Linked DNA regions of Nitratifractor salsuginis DSM 16511. The protein of the gene in region 1 interacts with the protein of each later gene in a pairwise test. Links are inferred from orthologs where the notes say so. Each region holds a gene or a part of one and is shown on either strand. Other genes may lie near its edges.

What was found.
Region 2: the proteins of ndk (region 1) and NITSA_RS00920 interact in binary tests that used the Escherichia coli proteins (3 or more experiments, as listed by UniProt). The link is inferred for Nitratifractor salsuginis DSM 16511 from one-to-one orthologs.

The regions. Positions count from the first base shown.
Region 1 is NC_014935.1:292,028-295,095, forward strand. What follows is about bases 1-2,745. They hold ndk (nucleoside-diphosphate kinase), read left to right. Parts: upstream 1-1,038; coding sequence 1,039-1,452; downstream 1,453-2,745. Other genes in these bases: metK (methionine adenosyltransferase), read left to right, coding at 1-385; NITSA_RS01535 (4Fe-4S dicluster domain-containing protein), read left to right, coding at 639-926; NITSA_RS01545 (YceD family protein), read left to right, coding at 1,462-1,836; rpmF (50S ribosomal protein L32), read left to right, coding at 1,859-2,011; plsX (phosphate acyltransferase PlsX), read left to right, coding at 2,029-2,745. Also shown: more of plsX, read left to right, coding at 2,746-3,030. UniProt on the Escherichia coli protein: Major role in the synthesis of nucleoside triphosphates other than ATP. The ATP gamma phosphate is transferred to the NDP beta phosphate via a ping-pong mechanism, using a phosphorylated active-site intermediate.
Region 2 is NC_014935.1:164,048-167,213, forward strand. The notes cover bases 123-2,965. They hold NITSA_RS00920 (uracil-DNA glycosylase family protein), read left to right. Parts: upstream 123-1,107; coding sequence 1,108-1,824; downstream 1,825-2,965. Other genes in these bases: mqnP (menaquinone biosynthesis prenyltransferase MqnP), read left to right, coding at 123-953; NITSA_RS00930 (hypothetical protein), read left to right, coding at 2,066-2,674; gmk (guanylate kinase), read left to right, coding at 2,671-2,965. Also shown: NITSA_RS00910 (hypothetical protein), read left to right, coding at 1-16; more of mqnP, read left to right, coding at 81-122; more of gmk, read left to right, coding at 2,966-3,166. UniProt on the Escherichia coli protein: Excises uracil residues from the DNA which can arise as a result of misincorporation of dUMP residues by DNA polymerase or due to deamination of cytosine.

The DNA.
Region 1 (3,068 bases):
CGGCGGCGGAGCCTTCAGCGGCAAGGACCCCACGAAAGTCGACCGCTCCGCCGCCTATGCCGCCCGCTGGGTCGCCAAAAACCTGGTCGCGGCCGGCGTGGCCGAACGGGTAACGATCCAGATCGCCTACGCCATCGGGGTCGTGGAGCCGGTCTCCATTATGGTTGATACCCACGGCACCGCCAACGTGGAAGAGTCCCGGCTCGAAGCGTGTGTACGCGATGTCTTCGACCTGCGCCCCGCCGGGATCATCAAAAGCCTCGACCTCCTGCGCCCCATCTACCGCAAAACTGCTGCCTACGGCCATTTCGGCCGGGAACTCCCCGAATTTACCTGGGAGCGCACCGACCGGGTCGAAGAGATCCGCTCCTACCTGGGACTCTAGGGCCGACCCCTCTGGGGAATGGAAGATTTTGGATTTTAGATTTTGAATTGGAAATAGCTTCCCGATAATTTTTCAAACTGCCGCTAATGTCTTCCGATCTCCCTATTTACTAATATGCAAATACATCGATAACTTCCTTTTCTGTTACATTTTGTATCATTTCTTACACATTAATTTGTCCTATTTTTCTTAAAGACTCGTTTAATCTTCCTGTGCTATAGTGTGATTCACAAAACGAACAAAGGAGAAACACATGGCAGTAATGATTACAGACATCTGCATCAACTGTGCGGCATGTATCGATGAGTGCCCCGTCGAAGCGATCGTTGACGAGGACGATAACCCCACAGGTGAGGACACTTACTACGTCTACGCTGACAAGTGTGTCGAGTGTGTCGGATACCATGATACTCCCGCCTGTGCGGAAGCCTGTCCCACAGAAGGGTGCATCGTCTGGGCCGAGTGTGTCGAGGGAATGCCCTGCCGGGAAGATGTCCCCGCCGAGGCACGTGCCGAGCACGCTCCTGTCATCGAGGACTAAAATACTCCTTAGCCTCCGGACGGGAAGAAGCTCTCCCGTCCGTTTTTAAACTCCCCTTTATACTTTTTGTGATATTATCCACCTCCAAATTTTTAATCAGGACTCAACTACGATGGAAAAGACCCTATCGATCATCAAACCTGACGCTGTCAAAAAGAATGTGATCGGAAAGATCATCGACCGATTCGAAAGCAACGGCCTGCGTGTCGCCGCGATCAAAAAGATCCAGCTCAGCCGCGCCGATGCCGAAGCGTTTTACGCCGTACACAAAGAACGCCCCTTCTTCGGCGAGCTCGTGGAGTTTATGATCTCCGGCCCGGTTGTCGTCTCCGTTCTCGAAGGAGAGAATGCCGTCGCCAAGAACCGTGAGCTGATGGGCGCTACCGATCCCAAAGAGGCGGCTCCCGGCACGATCCGTGCCGATTTCGCCGAGAGCATCGACGCTAACGCCGTGCATGGAAGCGACTCTCTGGAGAATGCCGAGAAAGAGATCGCCTTCTTCTTCGCCCAGCGGGAGATTCTCTAAGGAACTTCCTTGAAAATCACGTTTAGCAAGGTGGGCCGCTCCCCCGGAAACTTCCGCCATCGGATGGAAGATCTGGAGATCGAAGGCACTTTGCTCAGGACCGGAGCCCATGAAGTGAGCATGGAGTCGGAGATCAGCGGAGAGATCAGGCTGATTTGCGACCGATGCGGCTCCGAATTTACCGAAAAGCTTCGTCTCCCTCTGGACCTGACCCTCACCGATCAGGCCCGGAAGGTGACGGAAGATTTGGATACCATAGAGTTTCTGGACGGCATGATCGACATCTCCCGATTGATGGAGGGGGAGATCGCCTCCTACCGCTCCGCTTATCATTATTGCCCGAAATGCCGGGAGGATGAGCGGGAAGTGGATATTGAATACTGAAACCCATTAGAAAGGATAACCCATGGCAGTACCCAAGAGAAGACACAGTAAAACCCGCGCCGCCAAGCGCCGCACCCACTACAAGGTCAAACTCCCCCGCCCCGTCAAAGATGCTGACGGTACCTGGAGAATGCCCCACCGCATGAACCCTGTTACAGGCGAATACAAGTCCTAATGTCTCCCGACAAAGGGATGATCCGCGTCGCCATCGATGCGATGGGCGGGGATTTCGGTCCCGAACCCATCATCGAAGGATGCATCCAGGCAATCGACGAACGTCGTTTTCAGCCGATCCTCGTTGGGGATCGGGAAGCGATCCTCTCCTTCCTCCCCCAATATTATCTCGAGCAGGTAGAGATCGTCGAAGCCGGTGATGTGATCGATATGCACGATCAGGCCACCAACGCCCTGCGCCGTAAGGACTCCTCGATCTACAAGGCGGTGGAGCTCGTAAGAGAGGGGAAGGCCGATGCTGTCGTATCGGCCGGCCACAGCGGGGCCACGATGACCCTGGCGACCCTGCGGATCGGACGACTCCCCCACATTTCCAAACCGGCTCTGGCGACGCTGATGCCCAACGTCAACAATGCCAAGACGCTGGTCCTGGACGTCGGGGCAGTCGTGGAGTGCAAGCCCCACAACCTCTACGAGTTTGGGGTGATGGGCGAAGTCTATGCCCAGGAGGTGATGAAGATCTCATCACCCCGTGTCGGGCTCCTGGCCAACGGCGAAGAGGAGTCCAAGGGCAACGAGTTGACCAAAGAGGCGTTCCCTCTGATGAAGAAAATTCCAGGCTTTCTCGGCAACGTCGAAGGGCGGGATATCTTCAACGGCAGTGTGGAAGTCGTGGTCACCGACGGCTTTACCGGAAATATCCTTCTCAAAACGAGCGAGGGGGTGGCCGATGCCATCTTTACCATGATGCGCCAGGAGATCCGAAAGTCCCTGCCCGCCAAGATCGGTGCGCTGCTGATGAAAAAGAAGGTCTTCGCCCGGCTCAAAAAGCAGGTCGATTACGCCGAATACGGCGGAGCTCCTCTGCTGGGGGTCAACGGCTGTGCCATCGTCAGCCACGGCTCCAGCAATGCCAAAGCGATCAAAAACGCCATCTTCCAGGCGATCAACTACTCAGAATCCAATGTCAACAAAAAGATCGAAGAGCTACTGATACGCAACAACGGTGCTCAGGACTGAGCCGCCGTTCTCTTTCACGCTAAAGCCCCTTTATGTTA
Region 2 (3,166 bases), 130 kb from region 1 along the record:
GAAAACAGTAAAATAACTGTAAGATACCGTTTGTCTATTTTCTCATAAAGATAACTCCAACGAAGGAAATTTCCGTCCAAATGACAACGGCAAAGAATGGCTTGAAGGGCAAGCTGCGTGATCTCTCCGAACTGGTGATGTTCCAGCATTCGGTCTTTTCCCTCCCTTTTATTTTCGTGGCGATGGTGGTGGCGGCTCACGGATGGTTCGGGTGGCGCCTCTTTTTCCTGGGCATTCTGGCGGCGGTGACGGCAAGAAATTTTGCCATGGGGGTCAACCGCTATCTCGACCGGGACATCGACGCCCTCAACCCGCGGACGAAAGGCCGTCCCTCCGTCGACGGACGGATCAGCACCGGGGAGATGCTGGGATTTATTCTCCTCAATGCCCTCGCTTTCATCGCAGTGGCCTGGGCCATCAACGATCTGGCGTTCAGACTTTCGGTCCCGATTCTGATTATTCTGGGGGCTTATACCCTCTTCAAACGCTTCAGTGCCCTGGCCCATCTGGTCCTGGGACTTTCGCTGGGCCTGGCTCCCATCGCGGGGGCGATCGCGGTGAGCGATGCCATTCCCGTCTGGTCCCTCTGGCTGGCGGCGGGGGTGACCTTCTGGGTCGCCGGATTTGATCTGCTCTACAGTCTGCAGGATATGGAGTTCGACCGGGAGCATGGTCTTCATTCGATCCCGGCACGCCTGGGAGCTCGGGGGACTCTTCTCCTGGCGGCACTCTTTCACCTTGTCGCCGTTTTATGCTGGGAAGCCTTTGTCCTGAGTGCCGGACTGGGAATCTGGGCCCAGGCGGCGGTACTCTTTTCGGCACTGATGTTGGGATATGAGCACTACCTCGTCCATAAGGATTTCAGCCAGATCGATCGGGCCTTTTTCACGGTCAACGGATATCTCGGTTTTGTTTTCTTCGCATTAGTCGTGCTCGATGTGGCAGTTGGATGAGTAACTAGAAACTAGTAACTAGTAACCGAGTAATGAGCAACAGAAAATCAGGCGGTAGAGTGGCAAATGATCGCTTAATAGAGGGCTTTTAGTACATAACACAATGACCAATAACAAATACACAAATAGACCAATACACCAATTACAAGAGTTATTGCGCCTCAACGGGGTGGATGAGGAGTGGGAGCCGATCCTCTTGCCTGCTTTGATGACACTGGAGGATTCCTATTTGGAGTGGATGGCGGCGGGGGAGGGATATATTCCGCCCCGCGATCGGCTTTTGGCGGCGTTCTCCACGCTTAGGCCCAATGAGGTGCGTTATATCCTCTTTGGGCAAGACCCATACCCCCGCCCCGAGAGCGCGATCGGTTACGCCTTTATCGACGGCAGGGTCCGGGAGATCTTCTCTCCCCGCGGGTTGAGCAGGGAGGTCAACCGGGCGACCAGTCTGAGAAACTTTATCAAGATGGCCCTGGTGGCACGGGGTTCCCTCGATCCTCGGGATACTTCCCAGGAGGCGATCGCCGCATTGGATAAGACTTTGCTGGTCTCCCAGATGAGGGAGCTGCGGGAGAACTTCGAACGCTCCGGCGTTTTGCTGCTCAATATGGCCTTGCTCTTTACTAGCAAAGAGGAATCGCGCAGGCATATCCGTGCATGGAGAGCGTTTATCGAGAAACTTTTGGAAGGGTTTGAAGCCTATGGCCCCACGCTGATCCTCTTTGGGGCCCACGCCCGGGAAGTCCAAAAGCTAAAGAGCGCCCGGGGATTGCCCCAGGTCGCTTTGGAACACCCTTACAACCATACGTTCATCGTCAATGAGAAAGCCTGGGAGCTTTTCGGACCAATGGACCTGCTGCTCAAAAGATGATTTTTCTCCGGATTTAGTTTCTATTAAGTTAAATCCCGCTATTATTCTGCTCTCAAATATGCGCCCGTGGCTCAGCTGGATAGAGCACCTGATTGCGGTTCAGGAGGTCTCAGGTTCGAATCCTGACGGGCGTACCACCCCTTTTTTATCTTCCCCAAACTTTTCAAAATATTGAAAGCACTCCCTTTAGACCCGGCACGTTATAATATGTTTTTATTATTTCGAATCGAGAAGGAGCTCTATGCGGGTATTGCTATTGAGTCGTAACCGTGTCGTGCAGGAATTGGTGAAGCTCGGGCTCAGAGGGCTGGATGCCGTGGAGCTGGAGATCCCCGAACCGAGGAGCCTGCCCCGTTACGACCGCTACGATCTTGTGTTTGAAGAGGATCACTATGCCGAGGAGCTTCGGGCCCTTGGGCTCGAGCATCTCCTGGCTTCCCGCCGGATCCTCCTGGGAGAGATGGTGGAGCCCGCCGAAAAAGAGTTCTATGACCGGATCATCCCCAAACCTTTCCTTCCCGAGGATATCCGTGAGGCGGTGTTGCATACGGAGGAGGAAGCTGAAGCGTTCGACGAAGAGGTGCCTTTGAACAGTTTTGCCGGGATCGAAGAGGAAACGGAGACGGAAGTTCTCGACAGAGAGGAGATCCTCCGGATCCGACGTCTGCTGGAAGGGGAGATGGAGAGCGAGGCCTCTTCGGAGCCGGAAGAGACGGTGGGCCGGAGAGATTCCTACGATTTCGAAGAGTTTTTGGACCTGTTGGAGCGCTGCAAAGTCAAAAAACTGCGACAGCTTCTTCAGGGCAGCCGTATCCATTTGACGATCGAATTTCCTGAGGAGGAGCGATGAGCGGAGCGATCTTGATCCTTTCGGGTCCCAGCGGAGCAGGCAAAAGCACGATCATTCAGCGGGCGGAGCCCCTGATCGGTGATTTTTATTTCTCCATCTCCACCACCACCCGACCCCCGAGAGAGGGGGAGGTGCACGGTGTGGACTACTATTTCACCGACAAAGAGAGCTTTGAGCGTGATATCGCGGCAGGGGAGTTTCTGGAGTATGCCCAGGTCCACGGCAACTACTACGGTACTTCCCTCAAACCGGTCCGGGAAGCCCTCGAAGAGGGGAAACTGGTGATCTTCGATATCGATGTGCAGGGGCATCGCCTGGCGCGGGCGAAGATGGGGGATCTGATCACCTCCGCCTTTATCACGCCGCCGACGATCGCCGAGCTGGAGCGGCGCCTGCTGAGCCGCAGTACCGACGATCCGGAGACGGTGCGCCGCCGCCTGGAGAACGCCAAAGAGGAGATCCGGGCTTTGGAGGAGTATGACTTCCTCATCA